DNA from 4 places in the Rhizobium sp. BE258 genome. Region 1 is predicted to be linked to each of the others. Evidence: riboswitches for the same ligand, from Rfam matches in the RefSeq annotation. Region 1 holds a riboswitch; each other region holds the start of a gene.
What was found. A riboswitch is a leader RNA that binds a small molecule or an ion and turns the genes downstream of it on or off. The one in region 1 is predicted to bind cobalamin.

Region 1 (5,367 bases):
GAGATGGCGGATCAGCGCATCGCCATCGTCAGGGAAATCCGCGACATCGTAGCCCGCCCCGCGCATCGCCTTCAGCACCTCGACGGTACCCGCAGGCGTATCGAGGCCTACGCCGTTGCCGAGGCGCCCGTCGCGGTTCGGATAGTTGGCGAGCACCAGCGCCACACGTCGCTTCTCTGCTGGTTTTCGCCGTAGCCGCGCCCAGCCGGCGGCAAGCCTCGCCGTATAACGCATCCGCCCTTCATCAGGCTGGCTGGTAACGATATTCGCTTCGACAGCAGCATCATAGCGCGCTGCCGACTTGAACGAGACGGCACGGGCCAGAACCCGCCCATCGACTTCGGGCAGCGCGACGTTCATCCCGAGATCGCGCGCCGACAGCCCCTGCGATGACCCGGCCCATGCCTCGCGCGACGAGGCAGACAGGATTGCCTGCAGCACCACGGCGCCGCTTTTTTCCAGCACGGTCGATTCACGCAGAGCGCCGGGCGCCGACACCGCAAAGCCCGTCGTGTTGACCACGACATCAGGAGGCGCCTGATCGAAAATGCTGTCGATGATGCCCTTGGAGACCGGGTCTTTCAGGCTGTAGGCAAAGACCGGCAGCGGCCTGAGACCTTCCGCCGCCAAGGCCTCGATCATCGCCTCGACCGGTGCGGTCTCGCCGCTCTGGACGAGGGCGCGGTAGAAGCTGATGGCGGCGATGGGGGCGTCGTTGGATGTCGAGGGGGGTGCCACGTTCCGCAGCATCGCCGCAGACAACACTCCCCACTCCTCAACCCCAACGACTCCCCGCCCCGGCCACCATATCCCGGCCTTCATCAACGGCGCGGCCGCACCGGGTTTTTCACCACCCGACAGCATCGCCGCCGCATAATCCAGCAGCCGCCGCGAGTTCTCGTCACCGCCTTCGATCAGGTAAGCCCACAGCGCATTGAGATCATCGAGCGCCACATTGGAAAACGGCGTCAGCCCCGCATCCGGCTTGGAATCCCCGGGCAGAACGGCAATCCGCGCGCCGTGCCGCGCCGCGCAGGAATGCAGAGCCTCCAGCGCATAGTGAAAATAGCTGGCGCCGCCGAGCGGCCTGATAATGATGAGCTTTGCGTGCCGCGCCGTGCGCTCGACATAGGCATCGACGGACATCGGATGCTTCAGGCTCATCAGGCTGGCAAGCCGAAGCGTCAGCGGTGAACCGCCGCCCTGTCCGTGGGCGGCGGCGATGGCCGCAAGCTCCGTATCCGCCGCAGACAGGAACAGGATATCGCCGGGCGACTGGCCAAGATCGATGGCCTCGTCACCGTCGCTGATCGTTCCTTTCTGGGCGAGAAGCAGATGCATGGATCAGACGAGCGCCTCGATGGCCTTGCGCACCGCCGCCTCGTCCATGTCGTGCAGACCGATAACGACGAGACGCGTGCCGCGCGTTTCGCCGGTGGCCCAGGCGCGGTCGAAATACTGGTCGATACGGCTGCCGACAGCCTGGATCTGCAGGCGCATCGGCTTGCCCTCGACTGCGGCAAAGCCCTTCAGGCGCAGCACATCATGCTCTGCAATCACGCCCTTCAGCTTCTCGATGAAAGCACCCGTATCGGCAATCGCACCAAGCTCGACAACGAAGCTGTCGAACTCGTCGTGATCGTGCGGCGTGCCGTCCTCATGCTCCAGCTCGTGATGGGATTTGCGGTTGGCGATGTCTTCCTCGGTGCCGACGCCGAGGCCGAGCAGAACGCTTGCCGGAACGTCGCCGTTCTTCGCCTCGATCAGCGCCGGCTTGCGCGAAATGCGCGACGCCACTTCGTCACGGACGCGGATAATGCCTGCGGCATCCAGCAAGTCCGTCTTGTTGAGCACAATCAGATCGGCGCAGGTCAGCTGATCCTCGAACAGCTCCTCGATCGGGCTCTCGTGATCGAGCGACTCGTCTTCGGCGCGGCGCGCATCGACGGCATCGTGGTCGTCGGCGAACCGTCCGGCGGCAACGGCGGCGCTATCGACGACGGTGATCACGCCATCGACGGTCACTTCGCTGCGGATATCGGGCCAGTTGAAGGCGGCGACCAGCGGCTGCGGCAGCGCAAGACCCGAGGTTTCGATGACGATATGATCGGGGCGCTGCTCGCGCTCAAGCAGCTTGGTCATCGTCGGAATGAAATCGTCGGCAACTGTGCAGCAGATGCAGCCGTTGGTGAGCTCGATGATATCATCCTCGGTGCAATTCTCCGCGCCGCAGCCCTTCAGCACTTCGCCATCGACGCCGAGATCGCCGAATTCATTGATGATCAGCGCGATCTTCTTGCCGCCGGCATTGGAAAGCAGGTTGCGGATCATCGTCGTCTTGCCGGCGCCGAGAAAGCCGGTGATCACGGTTGCGGGGATCTTCTGGTTCATAAATTTCAACCCTTCATTTTCAGCGGCAGCCCTGCCGCGATAAAATACACGTCCGCGGCGGAGGCCGCGATCATCTGGTGCAGCCGTCCGGCATGATCGCGGAAATCCCGCGCCATCCGGTTCTCGGGCACGATCCCGAGGCCGACTTCATTGGAAACAAGCACGAGCCGCGCCCTTGCCTTCGGTAGCCAGGCGGCAAGGTTCGCAGATTCCGCCGCCATATCCCGCTCGCCCATCATCAGATTGGTGACCCAGAGCGTCAGGCAATCGACAAGGATAGCCCGCCCTTCGCTATCGATTGCCGACAGGCAATCGACAAGCTGCAGCGGCTCCTCATGCGTCGTCCAGGACGGCCCGCGATCGTCCCTGTGGGCGGCAATCCGCGCCCGCATCTCGTCGTCCCAGGCCCGCCCGGTGGCGACATAGTGGCGCTCGAGGCCGCTATCGGTGATCAGTTGTTCGGCGAAACGGGATTTGCCGGAACGAGCGCCGCCGAGGACGAAGGTGGTGCCGGACAGGGAGCCGCTCATGCGCAAAGGCCTGCGGCGAAAGTTCTGCGCTCTCCCTGCACTCCCTCGTTCCTGTGCTCGTCACAGGAATCCAGCCACGGCGCGTCTGCGCCGTGAATGACTCTGGTGCTTTGGAGGAGAAGTCTCTCCGCCGCGCAGACGCGCGGCGACTGGATTCCTGTGACAAGCACAGGAATGAGGGCAGAGATGGGAGCCCGCGACACGGCGAAAGACCGAGGCGCCTCGCCCTTCCATCGTGCCAAAAACAGCACCGAACTATTCGTTTCAGCCATGACAACCTCCGTGCTGGCAGCGGACAGGATTGCCCTTGGGTGGGCTCTTCGCCCGGCACGGTTGGCAGGTCTCCTGGCTCGCGGTTCGAGGCCCCGACAGGGATGGCGCAAGGCCATCCCTGATCGTGCCAGCGGATCTTCCTCGCCTTCCCGGCTGCATTCTCGTGAAAAGGCGGACGATTCGTAGAAATGGAGGCGTCCAGCCCCTGCTGATCACGATGCATTCCAGTGGCTTTTCCGGTGTCCTTGAGCCACCGCCCTGCCGCAGAATGCGGCGATCAGGCGGTGGTGCCGGTGCACCGGATGGAAGACCCTGACCGCTCTACAGTCGCGGGGTCGGCTGTGATGAAGACGCCCGGTTTGGGTCCGCCCCGTCACATTCCCTTTTCATCCAGGGCGGCAATCACCGCTCCGGAACCATCCGTTATTGATTTCATCGTTAGGCGTGCGGCAGTGCGAAGTCAATCGAGCCTGACACGATGGAAAATGCCGCATCTTAACACGACTGAGTCTACCAAACAGATAGTCTATTAAATTCATTGACTTACGGGCATATTTCGCTTGCCGCCGCCTCGCTTTTGCTGCAATTGCTCGCGAAATCATGCGGCGCGAAAAGCCTGCTTCCTTGATCCTTCCTCCCGTCGCCTAGTTCTGTCATCATGCTCACGAAAACCGATATCGGCCGCCTGACGCGGCGCCATCTCAAATTCGATTTGGCGCGGCTGCGCGCGCTGGCGCGCCAGAACGAAATGGGCATGGTTTTCGCCGGTGGCGCGGTCGGCGTCATCTCCGGCTGCGCGGTCACCGGCATGAGCCTGATCTCCCGGGAGATGCACAGCCTCATCTTCGGCATCAGCGATGTCGATCGTCTCAGCTCCTCTGATATCAGCAACAAGCTTCTGCTGCTCCTGGCACCGGTCTGCGGCGGCATGCTTCTCGGCTTGCTGCTCTTCATCCTCAGCAGGACGCGCAAGAAGCCGATGGTCGACCCGATCGAGGCCAATGCGTTGCATGGTGGCCGCCTGTCGCTGACCGACAGCATCATCGTCGCCATCCAGAACCTGATCTCCAACGGCTTCGGCGCATCGGTGGGGCTCGAGGCCGGCTATACGCAGCTGGCGGCAGGCCTGGCCTCGAAGCTCGGCCTGAAGCTACAGCTGCGCCGCGCCGATCTACGCGTCCTCCTCGGCTGCGGTGCGGCAGGCGCTATCGCCGCAGCCTTCAATGCCCCGCTAACCGGCGCCTTCTACGCGTTCGAGCTGATCATCGGCACCTACACCATCGTCTCGCTCACACCCGTTGTCGTTTCCGCCCTGCTCTCGACGCTGGTGGCACGGCTTCTCGCAGGCAACGATTTCACCATCGACGTCGGGAGGTTCGGCACTGTGGTGCCGGCCGATTATGTGCCGGCCATTCTGCTTGGCGCCTGCTGCGCCGGTGCTGGCATCCTGATCATGCAGGGCGTTTCCTTTGTCGAGGAACTGGCCCGCAAGAGTTCCGTACCCACGCCGGTACGCCCGGCGCTCGGCGGCATCGTTGTCGGCCTGCTGGCCACAATCTCTCCACAGGTGCTGTCGGCTGGGCATGGCGCCTTGCATCTCAACCTGGCGCATCAGGTGGCGATCCCGACGCTTGTCGGCATCCTGCTGTTGAAGTCGCTTGCATCTGCAGTGTCGATCGGCTCCGGCTTCAGGGGCGGCCTGTTCTTTGCATCGCTGTTCATGGGCGCGCTTCTCGGCAAGCTCTTTGCCTATTCCGCGCCGTTCTTTGCGCATGCCTCGCTGACACCCGAAGTCTACGCCGTCGTCGGCATGAGTTCACTCGCCGTCGCCATCATCGGCGGACCGCTGACGATGACCTTTCTGGCGCTCGAAATCACCGGCGACTTCCCGATCACCGTATTGGTGCTCGCCGCGGTCATCACGTCCTCGCTCGTCGTGCGCACCACCTTCGGCTACTCCTTCGCCACCTGGCGTTTTCACCTGCGCGGCGAAAGCATCCGCAGCGCCCACGATGTCGGCTGGATCCGCAATCTGACGGTCGACAAGCTGATGCGCGCCGACGTCAAGACCGCCAATGCCGCAACTACTGTCGAAGAGTTCAAGAAGGCTTTTCCCGCCGGCGCCACGCAACGCGTCATCCTCGTCGATGACACAGGCAAATATGCCGGTCTG
Region 2 (5,367 bases), on a different contig from region 1:
TTCCCGTCCGCATCAATCTCGACAAAGTGCCTGACGGAGTACAACTGATTGCCGGTCTAACGGCGACGGTCGAAGTCGGAGGCCAAAGCTCCGCCCTCGCCTCGCTCGACTGACGTTGCCTAGAAGTTCCAGTCCTCGTCTTCCGTCGCCACGGCCTTACCGATGACGTAAGACGAGCCGGAGCCAGAGAAGAAGTCGTGGTTCTCGTCGGCATTCGGCGAGAGCGCCGAGAGGATTGCCGGATTGACCTTGCAGGCCTCCGGCGGGAACAGTGCCTCGTAACCGAGGTTCATCAGCGCCTTGTTGGCGTTGTAGTGCAGGAACTTCTTGACGTCTTCGGTGAGCCCGACACCGTCATAAAGCGCCTCGGTGTACTTGGCTTCGTTGTCGTAGAGCTCCAGCAGCAGATCGAAGGCGAAATCCTTGATCTCCTGACGGCGGGCCTCCGGCAGGCGCTCTACGGCGCGCTGGAACTTGTAGCCGATGTAATAGCCATGCACCGCCTCGTCGCGAATGATCAGGCGGATCATGTCGGCGGTGTTGGTGAGCTTTGCGCGGCTCGACCAGTACATCGGCAGATAGAAGCCGGAATAGAACAGGAAGCTCTCGAGGAAGACGCTGGCAACCTTCTTCTTCAGGGGATCGCCGGAAGCATATTGCTCCATGATCAGCGCCGACTTCCTTTGCAGAAACTCGTTCTCGTCGGACCAGCGATAGGCGTCGTCAACGTCAGGTGTCGAGCACAGCGTCGAGAAGATCGACGAGTAGGAGCGCGCGTGCACAGCTTCCATGAAGGAGATGTTGGAAAGCACCGCCTCTTCATGCTGGGTCGAAGCATCGGCCATCAGCGTCACCGAGCCGACGCCGTTCTGGATCGTGTCGAGCAGCGTCAGCCCGGTAAAGACCCGGATCGTCAGTTGCTGCTCTTCCGGTTTCAGCGTCGCCCAGGAGGGAATGTCGTTCGACAGCGGCACCTTTTCCGGCAGCCAGAAATTGCCGGTCAGGCGGTTCCAGACTTCGAGGTCCTTGTCGTCCTCGATGCGGTTCCAGTTGATGGCGCGGACGCGGGATACGGGCTTGGCGTGCATGTTCATGGGTGTGTCCTTTGGACCGAATTCATCTGGTAGCCCCCTCATCCCCGGTGCAACGAGTTGCGCCTGACCTGCCGGCACCTTCTCCCCGAGGGGAGAAGGGAAACCGCGGCGGCGTATCGCTCTACATCCCCTCTCCCCTCGGGGAGAGGGCTAGGGTGAGGGGGCCGCTTACTCAAACGTCAGCAGCTAAAACTCACAGCGTACACGACACACATCCCTCCACCTGCGTACCCTCCAGCGCCATCTGGCGCAGGCGGATGTAGTAGATGGTCTTGATGCCCTTCTTCCAGGCATAGATCTGCGCCTTGTTGATATCGCGCGTCGTCGCCGTGTCGCGGAAGAACAGTGTCAGCGACAGGCCCTGATCGACATGCTGGGTAGCAGCCGCATAGGTGTCGATGATCTTCTCCGGCCCGATCTCATAGGCGTCCTGGTAATAGTCGAGATTGTCGTTGGTCATGAAGGCGGCGGGATAGTAGACGCGGCCGATCTTGCCTTCCTTGCGGATCTCGATCTTGGAGACGATCGGATGGATCGATGACGTCGAGTGATTGATGTAGGAGATCGACCCCGTCGGCGGCACCGCCTGCAGGTTCTGGTTATAGAGCCCGCCCTCCATGACGGCCTTCTTCAGTGCCAGCCAATCTTCCTGGGTGGGAATTTCGATACCGGCATTGCTGAACAGGTCGGCAACCGTCTGCGTAGCCGGTTTCCACTCGGTTTCGGTATACTTGTCGAAATATTCGCCCGAGGCGTATTTCGAATTCTCGAAGCCCTTGAAGCTCTGACCGCGCTCGACGGCGAGACGGTTCGAGGCGCGGATGGCGTGATAGGTCACCGTGTAGAAGTAGATGTTGGTGAAATCGACGCCCTCTTCGGAGCCGTACTGGATCCGCTCGCGGGCCAGATAGCCGTGCAGGTTCATCTGACCGAGGCCGATCGCGTGGCTCTCGTCGTTGCCCTTCTCGATCGAAGGGACCGAAGAGATGTGGCTCATGTCGGAAACTGCCGTCAGCGCCCGGATCGATGTTTCGATCGTCTTGCCGAAATCGGATGAGTCCATGGCGGCAGCGATATTCAGCGAGCCGAGATTGCAGGAAATGTCCTTGCCCATCACCTTGTAGGACAGGTCGTCGTTATACTCGCTGGCTTCGCTGACCTGCAGGATCTCGGAGCACAGATTGCTCATGGTGATGCGTCCGGCGATCGGGTTCGCCTTATTCACCGTGTCCTCGAACATGATGTAGGGATAGCCGCTTTCGAACTGGATCTCGGCGACGATCTGGAAGAAATCGCGGGCCTTGATCTTCTTCTTCTTGATGCGGCTGTCGGCCACCATCTCGCGGTATTTTTCGGTCACCGAGATCTCGGTGAACGGCACGCCGTAGACGCGTTCCACGTCATAGGGCGAGAACAGGTACATGTCCTCGTTGTTCTTGGCGAGCTCGAAGGTGATGTCAGGAATGACGACACCCAGCGACAGCGTCTTGATGCGGATCTTCTCATCGGCATTTTCGCGTTTGGTATCGAGGAAGCGCATGATGTCGGGGTGGTGAGCGTTGAGATAGACGGCACCGGCCCCCTGGCGCGCGCCGAGCTGGTTGGCATAGGAGAAGGCATCCTCGAGCAGCTTCATCACCGGGATGATGCCCGACGACTGGTTCTCGATATGCTTGATCGGCGCGCCCATTTCGCGAATGTTGGTCAGCGACAGTGCCACGCCACCGCCCCGCTTTGACAACTGCAGCGCCGAATTGATCGAGCGGCCGATCGATTCCATATTGTCTTCAACGCGCATCAGGAAGCAGGAGACCAGCTCGCCGCGCTGCTTCTTGCCGGCATTGAGGAAGGTCGGCGTCGCCGGCTGGAAGCGGCCGGAGATGATCTCATCGACCATGTCGCGCGCTAAGGCCTCGTTGCCCTGCGCCAAGGCAAGTGCCACCATGCAGATGCGGTCTTCGTAGCGCTCCAGATAGCGCTTTCCGTCAAAGGTCTTCAGCGTGTAGCTGGTGTAGTATTTGAAGGCGCCGAGGAAGGTCGGGAACCGGAATTTCTTGTCATAGGCGTGATCGAAGAGATCGCGCACGAAATTGAACGAATACTGATCCAGCACCTCCTGCTCGTAATAGCCCTCAGTCACGAGGTAATCGAGCTTCTCCCGGAGATTATGGAAGAACACGGTGTTCTGGTTGACGTGCTGCAGGAAATACTGCTTCGCCGCCTGCCGGTCCTTGTCCAGCTGGATCTTGCCGTCCTCGTCATAGAGGTTCAGCATCGCGTTCAGCGCGTGGTAATCCAGCCCTGTTTCCGCGGCCTGCGCCTTTACAGGGCGCTCGAGAACTGCCGTGTCCAAAATCGTTCCAATCCGTGTTTGACGTTGGCAACATCATCAGCCGTACCCAAGAGTTCGAACCTGTAGAGGTACGGCACCTGGCATTTCTTCGCGATGATGTCGCCGGCGAGCCCGAAGGTCTCGCCGAAGTTGCTGTTGCCCGCGGCAATCACGCCGCGGAGGTTCGAACGGTTTGCCGCATCGTTCAGGAAACGGATCACCTGCTTGGGCACGGCTCCCTTGCCGCCCTCGCCGCTATAAGTCGGGAGGATCAACACGTAGGGCGAGACAGCTTCGAGCGTCGCGCCAGTGATGGGGATGCGCCGGGCGGGAAGGCCAAGCTTTTCGACGAAGCGATGGGTGTTTTCCGACCGGCTGGAAAAATAGACGATCTCGCCCATCGCAGCCGCCGCTCAGGCGAGCGCGCTGATGATGTCGGGGCGGAAGCCAGCCCAATGCTGCTCGCCGGCGATGACGACGGGAACCTGGCGGTAGCCGAGACCCTGCACCAGATCATAAGCGGCGCTATCGGTGGAAACGTCGATGATCGTGTAGTCGATGCCCTGGCGATCGAGCGCGCGGGTGGTTGCGGTGCATTGAACGCAGGCGGGCTTGCTGTAGACGGTGATGCTCATGGGAAAACCTCGTGACTAGAAGGCATGGGATATCGTTCGGACATCCGCCGATGTCCGCGCTTGGGAAGATCGAAAAGGAAGACAGCCGTTGCCGGTTGCCGGGCGTCAGCAGCCCGTCATTCGCGCCGGTATGATCTGAAACTCAAAGACATAAGACTTCACCCCGAAGTGGCTCATGCGGGACACACCGGAGGAAGCGAAGAGCGGCATCATGCCCACATCTCATCGCTCGCCAGCCGGACACCCCGCCCGTGGACGTTTTCGCTCAAGGCAGGTCTCCTGGCTTGCGGATCATCACATTCATCCCGGTCTTCCCAGGTCTTCATGACCCAGTGACCCGAAATGGGACAGATGCTCGCCGCTTACAGTTGCGGGGGCAGCTCCGGCATTGCTCCACCTTGCGGCAGATCTCACCGAATTCCCGTCTTAGCCCGCGATTCTTGCGAATCGAGGGAACCTCGAACACTAGATATAGTACGCGAGTCTATTTGTACGTCAATGGATGGTTCATGTTTCGGGTGCCGCAAGCCGAAAAAATGAATGTGATGTGGATAACGGAAGATTAATGCGGATTGGCTGTGGAAAAGAGAAGCCGGCAAAAGCCGGCTCCTCGAATACGATGACGATCAGGCCGTTGCCGTGGCAACGCGTTCGCGCAAAGACCGCGCCGCCGCCACCATATTGACTAGCGCCGGCTTCACTTCCTCCCATTTGCGGGTCTTCAAGCCGCAATCCGGATTGATCCAGAGCTGCGAATCGCCAAGCCGCTCGCGCGCCAAAAGAAGCAGACCGGTCATATCGGCAATATCGGGAACGCGCGGCGAGTGGATGTCGTAGACACCCGGGCCGATCTCGTTCGGATAGTCGAAGCTGCGGAATGCCTCCAGCAGCTCCATCTTCGAACGCGATGTCTCGATCGAGATCACGTCCGCATCCATGGCGGCGATCGCATCGATGATGTCGTTAAACTCCGAATAGCACATATGCGTGTGGATCTGTGTCGCGTTGCCGACACCGGTCGAGCACAGGCGGAAGCTTTCGACGGCCCAGTCGAGATAGGTCTTCCACTGCGAGCGCCGCAGCGGCAAGCCTTCCCGAAGTGCTGCCTCGTCGATCTGGATCATCCTGGCACCCGCCTTTTCGAGATCACCGACCTCGTCGCGAATCGCCAGCGCGATCTGCCGGCATGATTCGCTTCGGGCGATATCGTCGCGCACGAAGGACCAATTGAGGATCGTCACCGGTCCAGTCAGCATACCCTTGACCGGCCGGTCCGTCAGAGACTGGGCATATTGCCACCAGCCAG
Region 3 (5,367 bases), on a different contig from region 1:
CGGCGAAGCCGGCCTTGCGGCGCTTCATGGTCTCGTCGATCGCTGCAATCCGCTGCCTGACCGCGGGATCATTGACCTTCGGCGATGCCGCGCGGGCGGCCGCGGCCCTCGAAGAGCTGCCGATGGCATCCGTCACGCAATCGCGCCCCTGCGAAAGTGCCTGGCCGAGGACCGCCAGCTCATCCAGCTTCTGCGTGGCAAAAGCCAGCCATCCCCTGACCTCGGCATCAACAGCGGTTTCGAGAGCAAGATCGATCGGCACATGCAGAAGCGAGCAAGATGGCGCGATTTCGATTGGACGCGTTTTGGAAAGCGCCTCGACCCGATCCAGCAGTTTCTCAAGATCAGCGCGCCAGATGTTGCGGCCATCGATGACGCCGAGAGATAATACCCGGTCATCAGGCACCGCCGATACGACCGCATCAAGCTGCTCGGGCGCGCGCACCAGATCGACGTGCAGACCGGCAACCGGCAGCGCCGCTGCTGTCTTGAGATTGTCGCCCAATGCCCCGAAATAGCTGGCGATCATGATCTTCAGGTTCGGAACCAGCTGGTGAAGCGCGCTGTAGGCCGTGGTCAGCGCGTACCGCTCAGCGTCTGCGAGATCGAGCACCAGGGCTGGCTCGTCGATCTGCACCCAATCGGCGCCCGCAGTGCTGAGCTCCGCGAGGATGCCCGCATAGACAGGCAGCAACCGGTCGAGCAGTTCGATCGGATCGAAGCCTGGCTGCGTCGCCTTGCCGAGCTTCAGGAACGTCACCGGGCCGAGAATGACCGGGCGCGTGTGGATGCCGAGCGCCTTTGCCTCCCGGAACATCTGCAGCGGTTTGTTTTCGGTCAGCGCGAAGCGCTGGTCGCGGGTGAATTCCGGCACCATGTAGTGGTAGTTGGTATCGAACCACTTGGTCATTTCGAGCGCCGGAACGCCCTCATGATGATGCGCATGGCCGCAATCGCCGTGCTCAGCGCCCACTGAGCCGCGCGCCATGGCGAAATAGATGTCGAGATCGACGGGACCGCCCTTCCAGCCATATTCGGCCGGTACGGCGCCGACCATCACCGCCGTGTCGAGCACATGGTCGTAGAGGGAGAAGTCGTTGGACGGAATGATATCGATTCCCTTGGCCTTCTGCAGGGCCCAATGTTCGGCCCGCAATGCCTTGGCGACGTCGAGAAGTGCTGCCCTATCAAACTTTCCGGCCCAATAGCTTTCCAGCGCGAACTTCAGTTCGCGGTGCTTTCCGATACGCGGGAATCCGAGATTTGCAGTCTTGATGCTCATGTTTCCTTACCCCGAGGGTTGTGGGCAAGGCTTGGGATGACGCATCGGCGCGCGGACACAGGCGTGCCGGTCGCAAAAGCGGCACACCGGACACCCCGCCCGTGGACGTTATCGATCGCGGCAGGTCTCCTGGCTTGCGGGTCAACGCTGCCGTCCGTCTTCCCGGGGCGTCTTCCCCAGTGACATGAGTGGACGGCCGCTCGCCGCTTACAGTTGCGGGGGCAGCTCCGGCATTTTCACCGGATTCCCTCTTAGCTCCGGACCAAAGGTCCGCAGAACCACGATGACACGAGCATGTCGCATCGCGGATCTCACGTCAATAGACATAAAGATATGTTTATGTCTTTGTTTCTTGGCTAGCTGTACTCGCCGACTACGACAACAGCATCGAGGACGGCGCGCCGGTCTCCACGGGAGCCTGCAGCTTCTGGGCAGCAAGCACCACTTCGACGCGATTGCGGGCATCGAGCTTCTGCATCAGGATCGTCATGTAGTGCTTGACGGTCTTCTCGCTGATATCGAGCATGCTGGCGATTTCGCGGTTGGTCTTGCCCTGCAACAGGTAGTTGACGATCTGCTGCTCGCGGGCGCTCAGGCGCTTCTGCATCTGCGCCTTGCGGCGCACCTCGGCCGTCTTCATCGACAGGATCACCTTGGTGGCGAAACCCGGCGTGATGAAGGTGCTGCCGTCATGCACGGTCTTGATCGCCTCATACAGATCGCGCGCCGTGCTACCCTTCAGCACATAGCCGCAGACGCCGAGATTGAGGACCTGAATCGCCGTGTCGATATTGGCGGTGGCGGTGAAGACCACGACCTTGGTGCCTTCGTAATTCTTCTGGATCAGCTCGAGTGCTGCCAGCGTATCGCCCGGCATGCTGAGATCGGTGACAAGAACGTCGGGCCGGTGCTCCTCGACGATCTTCAGCGCGTCGATGGCGTTCTGCCCGCGGGCAGTCACCCGAAGACCTTCCTTCGCCGAGTAAAGATTAACGAGTCCATCCAACAATATTGGATGATCATCAACGAATGCGACCGAGATAGACATAATGACGAATAAACCCCCTCGTCTTCTTTCCGATAGCTCTAAAGTAAACAGAGCCAAACATAAAGACGGATTTTAATGCTTGGTTAACTTCATCGGATTTCTGTCTATTCGATCTCTATGCTTTCAGCCAGTTATCAATTCGGATAGTCCGTCACCTTATAGGCCAGTTGCGTCGGCCTGCTGCAGCTCCAGCACCATCTCCAGGATCATGCCGCCCCCCGGCCGCTTGGTGACAGCAAGCTTGCCGCCGAAGCTCTCGATCCTCTGCCGGAGGCCATAGAGCCCCATTCCGCCCTCGCGCGCCGCAAACGGCACGGTCCCGGAAGGCAAACCGTCATCCTCGACCGAAATCGCGATGACGGGCATGTCGATCCGACATCGGACACGCTGGCCGTTGCCACCAGCGTGGCGGTAGGCATTGTTGAGCCCTTCCTGAACGAAGCGGTAGATGCAGGTCTTCAGCGCCGGCGGCAGGTCGGCATTGGTGCCGCTGGAGACAAACGCGACCTTGGTCTTGGTCCGCGCCTCATGCTGCCTGATCGCTTCGGCCACCACGTCCTTTGCCCAGAGATGCAGTATCTCCGGCAAGAGCAGCGATTTGGTGACCGTCCGAGCCTCGATCAGCGCTTCACCCAGTGTCTTGCTGGTCTCGTCGAGGAGCCTTGCGCGCTCATCCTTCTTGGTCAGGTCGCGCAGCTCGTCGAGCTGCAGGATCGCCAGTGTCATCAGCTGTACCGGGCCGTCATGCAGGTCGGCGCCGATGCGGCGGATGAAGGTCTCGTTGAGGTTGGCGAATTCCATGGAGGCCCGGCGCGCCGTGTCCCTCAGCTCCATCAATTCCTTCGAGGCGGACTCTGCCTCCTCGGCGCGGTGGCTCAGAACCTGCCGCTGATGCTCGATCGTCCGGCTGCCGCGCCTGACGATCAGGAACAGCCCGAGCATGACGACGAAGGAGAACAGCGCCACCGTCGTCCAGGTGACCACCCTCAGCCGCGCGAGCTCATCGACAAAACCGCTCGGATCCTCATGGATCTCGGCCACACCGATGATCCGCCCCGAAGCCTGGTCATGCAGCGGGCTGTAGATTTCGAGATATTCGGTATTGATGTTGCGGAACGTATGCTCGTCGGCATGAAGATCCGCATAGACGGCAACAATTTCGCCTTTCAAGGCGCGCTGTAGGCCCTCGGGGAAACTGAAGCGGTGGCCGATCATCTGCTTGGTCCGGGAATAGGCAACAGTCCCGTCGGGCGCCCATATCTCGATATGCGGGAAACGCGCCTGGAGATCCGCATCGCCGAAAAGCGCGTCGAGATGAGCGATGCTGGCGGCCTTAAGGCGCGTCGAGGCGCCCAGTTCCTGCACCTCAGCCTCAGTCAGGCTCTGAACCAGCAAGGCCGTCGTGCCGGCCTTTCCGCTGAGCGCTTTGTCGGCAACCAGCCGCGTCGTAAGATAGCCCGCAGAAACCGTGGCGATCAGAATAACCAAGCTGCTGGCGATCAGGAACTGCGTGGAAAGGGTCCGCTCGGCGCCCCATCGAAGGATACGGTTAAACAGTCGCGGCGCTTCCACGCTTTCATCTACGCCAGCATTTCTGGCGCCTAAGTATTCGTCCGGCAAAACGTCCCCCCAAGGCCGATAGCGCTATCATCCTTGCAATATTACCCAAGGAAATAAAAGACCATTTTTGTACTATAGGCCCGTATGAATTCTATCAGACCAAAGGCCAATTCATCATAGGACCTTACTCCCGGAAGGATAAGGACCGAAGACCTGCTTTTGCCGTGGACGAACATCGAAAACATCGTCCGACCATGCGCCGTTCAAAACCCCGGCAACTTTCCGCAAGATCGCATCATCCCAAGCCAGCCCTGCAAGGCGGGCTTTGAAGACATCAGGGGCAATTCAAACCGCCGGGCTCGCAGCGCGATCCGGCGGACAGGACAAGTTTGCGAAAAACCAGGCGCCAGGACAGCGCGCCGACGGAGGGGAAAATGGTTACGCTTGTAAGACACGATCTCGAGTTCATCCTGAAGCAGATCGCCATCGCCGAACAGCATGCGGCCGGTGGTGACCTTGCCGCGCTCGTCGCCGAAGCCGGCGAAGCAGCCGGCGCGACCGGCACCGGTGCACCGCAGGCGCATCTCCTGCCCTACGGCCTCCGAACCGTCGACGGCAGCTACAACAACCTGCTCGATGGCAATGAAACCTGGGGCGCAGCCGACCAGCCGTTCACGCCGCTGGTGCAGCCGAACTACGTCAACGAAAATGACGACTCGCTGGCATTCGGCCCGGGAACGGTTCTCACGAACGGTAACTATGCGCCGGGTACCCCCAGCGCCGTCGGCCCGGGCACCGTCGTCGACGCCGATCCACGCATCATCTCCAATCTGATTGTCGATCAGACCAGCAACAACCCGGCAGCCATCATGGTCTACCAGGCCATGATCGACGAGGGCAAGACAGCGACGCGCGTACCGATGCAGGACGCCAATGGCGCGCCCATCGTCCATGCAACCAATGTCGTCGGCCCCGATGGCACCGTTCTCGCCGCCGCGGGCAGTCCCGTCTACGTCTACACTTTCGAGAACGTCTCGCCCGATATCGGCGACTCCGCGCCTTACAACTCGATGTTCACGCTGTTCGGCCAGTTCTTCGACCATGGCCTCGACCTCGTGGCCAAGGGCGGTGCCGGAACGGTCTATATTCCGCTGTCACCGGATGACCCACTCTACAATCCGGCAACGCCGCACACCAATTTCATGGTCCTGACCCGCGCCAGCCGCGATGCCGATGGCGAAGTGGCTGCCAACACCACGACGCCGTGGGTCGACCAGAACCAGACATATACCTCGCATGCATCGCATCAGGTCTTCCTGCGCGAATATGTCATGCATGAGGGCAAGCCTGTCGCGACCGGCCATCTGCTTGACGGCGCGCGCGGCCTGCCGACCTGGGCCGACATCAAGGAACAGGCTCGCGAGATGCTCGGCATCGACCTGACCGACGCCGATGTCACCAACATTCCGCTGCTGCG
Region 4 (5,367 bases), on a different contig from region 1:
CAAGGCCATCTTCAGTCTATCGCATATTGAATGTTGTAGCGGCCGTGCACCGCCGATTGCTCGACATACGCCCGGACGCCAAAGACGCGGGCAATCAGATCTTCGTTCAAAACCTCCCATGTGGTTCCTAATGCAACCACTTTACCCTTCTGCAGCACGGCGAGGCTGTCGCAGAACATCGCTGCGAGATTGAGATCATGCATGGCAATGATGCAGGTCGTCCCGAGTTTCGACACGAGGGATAGAATTTCGAGCTGGTGCTGGATATCGAGGTGGTTTGTCGGTTCGTCGAGCAGGAGCTCGGTCGGCGTCTGAGCCAGAGCTCTCGCGATATGGACGCGCTGACGCTCCCCGCCGGAAAGTGTCTGCCATATCTGTCCGGCGCGGTGTTTCATGTCGACCCGCTCCAGGGCCATGTCGACGGCCGCATCATCTCCCGCATCCCAGGCAGAAAGCAGGCCGCGATGCGGCGTGCGCCCGAGCTGGACGACGTCACGCACGGTCAGCGGCGTATCGGTTGCCGATTGCTGCTCGACGAGAGCAACGCGCCGGGCGAGACTGGCTCTAGAGAGGATGGCGACGTCGTCCTCGCCGAGACGGATAACGCCGCTATCGACGCGGCGCAGGCGGCAGATTAGCCGCAGCAGGCTGGACTTTCCCGAGCCGTTCGGGCCCAGCAGACCAAGCACCTTACCTGGGGTCACCGATAGCGTGATGCCATCGATGATTAAGGTGTCGCCGGCCGAATAGGACACGGTATCGATGGAGATGCTCATGCACTTCTCCCGACGCGATAGAGGATGATCGCGAAAGCTGGGGCGCCGAAAAGCGCGGTGACCACACCGATCGGCAAGATCTGTTGCGTGATGATGATCCGGGAAACGATATCGGCCCCGACCATGAAGATCGCACCGCCGAGCGCCGTGGCCGGTAGGAGACGGCTGTGGGACGGGCCAACGATGAAGCGGGCGGCATGCGGGATGACGAGGCCGACAAACCCGATAGAACCGACCATGCTGACGACGGCCGCAGTCATGATCGCGGTGATGCCGAAAAGAACGATCTGCACCCGCCGCACGGCAACGCCGAGCGATGCGGCGGCATCCGAACCGAAGGCAAATGCATCGAGCGCGCGGGCGTGGAACTGGCAGGCGGCGAAGCCGGCGATCGCGATCGGCACCGACAGATAGACATCGGGCCAGCGGACGCCGCTCATCGACCCCAGGAGCCAGAACAGCACGCCGCGCGCCTGTTCCGCATTTGCGGATGTCGTGACGATATAGGAGGTGAGCGCATTGAAGAGCTGCGAGCCGGCAACCCCGCAGAGAATGATCCGTTCGCTGGAGCCCCCGGTGCCTGTCGCAAGAATGCCGACAAGCAGGAAGGCCACCACCGCACCGATAAAGGCACCACCCGACAACGAAAGAACGCCATAGCCGAGTCCGAGGATCATGACACAGACGGCCCCGGTCGAGGCGCCGGCGGAAATGCCGAGCACGTAAGGTTCGGCGAGCGGGTTGCGAAGAAGCGCCTGGAGGATGGCACCGCAGAGGGCGAGAGAAGCGCCCGCACTGGCCGCCGCCAAAGCGCGGCTGAGCCGGTAGTCCCAGATGACGCCTTCGTGGATGCGGCTGAGTTCGAACGCCGTTCCAAACAGCCGGTTCGAAACCGCCTTGGCGGTTGTCGCAACTGGGATCGCAATCTCGCCGATCGAGACGGCAAGGCTGATCATGACGCCAAGGAGGAGAACGGCGGCGGCGGTGAGCGCAACGAGCGCCCACCACCGGCGTTGCCAGGAAGCGGCAACTTTCACTGCGTAAGGCCGAAGGTCTTGATGCCGTTTGCCAGCGTTTCGATGCCGTCGATCGTGCGGATCGTCGGGTTCATCGACTGGGCGTCCATCATCACGAAATGCTTGTTCTTGACGGCCTCGAGTTCCTTGGTAACCGGATCACTCTCCAGGAAATCGATCTTTACCTTCGGATCATCGGCGGCATAGCGGCGGCGGTCCATGGTCGCGAGGACGATGACGGCAGGATTTGCCTGGGCAATCGTTTCCCAGCCGACCAACGGCCATTCCTCTTCGGTCGTGACGACATTCTTCGCGCCGACCGTCTTGAGAATATAGGCCGGAGCGCTGTTCTTGCCGGCGATGAAGGCGTCGCCCTTGACCTCTTTGCTGGAGAACCAGAAGACAACGGGCAGGTTCTTGCCCGAGGCACCCGAGATCGAGGCAACGGCTGCAGCCTCACGCTTCTTCAGATCGGCGATCAGGGCATCGCCGCGATCCTTGACGTCGAAAATTTCGGAGAGCTCCGCGATCTCCTGATAGATCAGGTCCATCGTGAACAGCTCCTTGCGAACGCCATCACCGCCATCGGCATTGATCTTGGCGACGCAGTCGGCAGGCGCGATGTAGGTATTGATGCCGAGATCGGCGAATTGCTCGCGCTTGCCGACAGAGCCTTGCGCACCGACATGCCATTCGAATTCGGCGGCGACCAGATCGGGTTCCTGACCGACGACGGCCTCGAAGCTTGGATCGTTGTCGGCGAGCCTTTTGATCTTGCTATTTGCATCGGCATATTGCGGCAGGACCGGCCCGACCCAGACGGCGGTACCGGCGACCTTGCCGGCAAGACCAAGCGAGAACAGGACTTCGGTCATCCCCTGGCCGATCGAGACGATCTTCTCAGGCGCCTTCTTGAACGTGACCTGCTGCCCGCAGTTGTTGAGGGTCAGAGGATACTGCGTGGCGGCAAGGCTTGTACCGGCGAAGCCGGTCAGGCCGAGGGCAAATGTGAGCGTGGCGATAATCTGGCGCATGGGACCTCGATTTAGGAGAAGCGGGCAGCACGACGCCGCGGAACACGGCGTGACTGCTCACGCAGCGCGGACGCGGAAAGCCCAATCGAGGCGGATGGAGGCCATGTATCGGCGAAGGGTCAGGTCAAACATGTCTGTTCCTTTCCAGGCATCCCCGCCCGGCTGATTGGATCGTGTTTGACGGCAGGTCTCCTGGCTCGCGAATATTCGCCTCTCATCTGCCTTCCCGCGATAACATCGCAGTGGCATGGCCTTGCGGCCCAAGGGAGACATCCAGCAGGCTGGTCTCCCGTGATGATCGGCAATCCGCTTACAGTTGCGGGGGCAGCCACGGTCTTGGTCCCTTTTGGGTCGTCCGCACCGTGTTCCCTATTAATCCCGTCGGAGACTTCCTCCGGGAACCGTCGGATGCAGTTACGACGCTAATATCCCGGCCGTCAAGACGCGCAGCGCGCCACCCTGGTTCGGCAATCAGGGTTCAGTACCCGCAGAACGGCCGCCAATCGCGTTTTCGCTTGTTGAATACGGCATACTTATTCCGTTATATATGAAGAAAATGGGAATATCAGAGGTAATGGCCGTTGAACGAAATCTCAAACGAGACCGTCGCAGAGAGCGGCTATCGGCAAATAAGGGCGGATATCATTTTCGGGCGGCTTTCTCCGGGGCAGAAGCTCAAGCTTGAAAATCTGAGAATCGCCTACCAAACCAGCGTCAGCACACTGAGAGAGATTCTCAACCGCCTGACATCGGAAGGCCTCGTCGTTGCCGAGGGGCAGCGCGGCTTCGAAGTCGCGCGTGTTTCGGTCGCCGACCTGAGAGAGACCGCAGCGCTGCGTCTGCTTCTCGAGGAGCACGCGCTGGAGCAGGCCTTCGAACAGGGCGATGTCGAATGGGAAGCGCGGCTGGTCTCGGCCCATTACAAGCTGGCGCGCATGGAAGAGGTGATGGCCTCGGGCGATACCAGTAGGGCGGAAGACTGGAAGCGCTACGACTGGGAGTTTCACCAGGCTCTGATCTCGGCCTGCGGATCGCGCCTGCTGATGGAAACACATTCGGCGGTGTTCGACAAATATCTGCGATATCAGATGGTGGCATTGTCCTATCGCGGCGGCGTTGCGGAAGAAGAGCACAAGCAACTGCTGGAGGCCGCTCTTCAGCGCGACATCACGACGGCGAAGAGAATATTGCAGCGGCATATTCAGCAGGGCGTCGAGCATGCGCTGAGCAAGGGTTCACTGGCGACCATTCGCCTATCGGCAGGATAATGTATTCCACGCACGATGGTGCGGGACGTAGAGGAATCAATGCTCAAAGTGACCGGTGAACATTCCGAGACTGTCAGCGACGTCGTCTCCCGGCAAATTCGTCAGGATATCATCTCCGGGACATTGGCGCCGGGTGCGAAGATCAAGCTGGAGCAGGCCAAGGAGCACTATTCGATCAGTGTGTCGTCGCTGCGCGAGATCCTGAGCCGCCTGACCACCGAAAACCTGGTGCTCGCCGAAGGCCAGCGCGGCTTCGAAGTCAGCCCCGCTTCGCTCAAGGAGTTGGAGGAACTCGCCGATCTTCGCACTGTGCTGGAGACCCATGCCATCGGCCTGTCATTTGCCGCGGGGAATCTCGAATGGGAAGGGCGCATCGTCGCCGCGCACCACAAGCTTGCGGCCGCCGAAAAGAGGCTGCTTGCCGGCGACGCCTCGCGCACGATCGACTGGGTCCGCTACGATTGGGAGTTTCATCAGGCGATCGTCTCCGCCTGTAATTCGGCGACGCTGATGGAGACGCTGTCCTCCGTCTTCGACCGTTTCCTGCGCTATCATATGCTGGCTCAGAGTTTTCGCGGCAAAGCGGTTGTCGACGATCACAGGCTCCTCTTCGAACTCGCGCTGAAGCGGGACGTCGAGGGCGCCCGCGCCGTTATCCGCCGCCACATATTGAGCGGCGTTGAACATGTGGTGAAAAGCGGCCGCATCGCCTAGCGATGGCAGTCAGAAGGCGTCCTTCGGGATGCCGTCCGGCCGCATCTGCTTCTTCAGCGCCGCAATCCGGAAGATCGCGTTCGGCGCGCCGTAGCCGCGATAGCCACGGCGCTCGACGATCTCGAAGAAGAACCCCTCCCCGTAGGTCCCGCTGTAGAGCTGGAAATACTCACCCTCGTCGTCGCGATCATAAAGGATGTTTTCTGCCTTCAGCCGTTCGCTGAGATCGGGATCGAGCCCGAAGCGGGCCTCGACGTCATCGTAGTAGTTGGGCGAGATGTGCAAGGCTTTGAAGCCCTTTTCACGCAGGGCTTTGGCGGTGGCGAAGATATCGGCTGTCGAGAAGGCCAGATGCTGGATGCCTGAGCCGAATTTCTCCGCGATGAAGTGACCGGCAAGCGTTCTGCGATTTTCAGCGCCGTTCATGGTGATGCGAAGCGATCCGCTGGCATTTTCGATGACCTGGCTGCGCACCACGCCGCCGGGATCGATGATATCGACCATCGGCGTTTTCCGGGTCTCGAAGATCGAGGTGTAGAACAGCATCCAGGTCAGCATC

Region 2: it holds a riboswitch for cobalamin, as region 1 does, so the genes downstream of both, nrdH (glutaredoxin-like protein NrdH) here and cobU (bifunctional adenosylcobinamide kinase/adenosylcobinamide-phosphate guanylyltransferase) in region 1, are expected to answer to the same signal.
Region 3: it holds a riboswitch for cobalamin, as region 1 does, so the genes downstream of both, metE (5-methyltetrahydropteroyltriglutamate--homocysteine S-methyltransferase) here and cobU (bifunctional adenosylcobinamide kinase/adenosylcobinamide-phosphate guanylyltransferase) in region 1, are expected to answer to the same signal.
Region 4: it holds a riboswitch for cobalamin, as region 1 does, so the genes downstream of both, J2X43_RS30185 (ABC transporter substrate-binding protein) here and cobU (bifunctional adenosylcobinamide kinase/adenosylcobinamide-phosphate guanylyltransferase) in region 1, are expected to answer to the same signal.

Annotation. Positions count from the first base shown of each region.
Region 1 is NZ_JAVDWL010000003.1:731,944-737,310, reverse strand. It holds gene cobN (cobaltochelatase subunit CobN) at 1-1,341, opposite strand, end outside; gene cobW (cobalamin biosynthesis protein CobW) at 1,345-2,391, opposite strand; gene cobU (bifunctional adenosylcobinamide kinase/adenosylcobinamide-phosphate guanylyltransferase) at 2,397-2,921, opposite strand; cobalamin riboswitch at 3,239-3,630, opposite strand; gene J2X43_RS14135 (chloride channel protein) at 3,853-5,367, shown strand, end outside.
Region 2 is NZ_JAVDWL010000001.1:675,085-680,451, reverse strand. It holds gene J2X43_RS03215 (HlyD family secretion protein) at 1-113, shown strand, start outside; gene nrdF (class 1b ribonucleoside-diphosphate reductase subunit beta) at 120-1,094, opposite strand; gene nrdE (class 1b ribonucleoside-diphosphate reductase subunit alpha) at 1,288-3,447, opposite strand; gene nrdI (class Ib ribonucleoside-diphosphate reductase assembly flavoprotein NrdI) at 3,417-3,827, opposite strand; gene nrdH (glutaredoxin-like protein NrdH) at 3,840-4,061, opposite strand; cobalamin riboswitch at 4,313-4,537, opposite strand; gene metE (5-methyltetrahydropteroyltriglutamate--homocysteine S-methyltransferase) at 4,688-5,367, opposite strand, start outside.
Region 3 is NZ_JAVDWL010000001.1:669,352-674,718, reverse strand. It holds gene metE (5-methyltetrahydropteroyltriglutamate--homocysteine S-methyltransferase) at 1-1,282, opposite strand, end outside; cobalamin riboswitch at 1,384-1,580, opposite strand; gene J2X43_RS03185 (response regulator transcription factor) at 1,656-2,330, opposite strand; gene J2X43_RS03180 (ATP-binding protein) at 2,487-3,902, opposite strand; gene J2X43_RS03175 (peroxidase family protein) at 4,325-5,367, shown strand, end outside.
Region 4 is NZ_JAVDWL010000012.1:56,226-61,592, reverse strand. It holds gene J2X43_RS30195 (ABC transporter ATP-binding protein) at 12-776, opposite strand; gene J2X43_RS30190 (iron ABC transporter permease) at 773-1,813, opposite strand; gene J2X43_RS30185 (ABC transporter substrate-binding protein) at 1,810-2,826, opposite strand; cobalamin riboswitch at 2,991-3,247, opposite strand; gene J2X43_RS30180 (GntR family transcriptional regulator) at 3,408-4,094, shown strand; gene J2X43_RS30175 (GntR family transcriptional regulator) at 4,134-4,808, shown strand; gene J2X43_RS30170 (bifunctional sugar phosphate isomerase/epimerase/4-hydroxyphenylpyruvate dioxygenase family protein) at 4,818-5,367, opposite strand, start outside.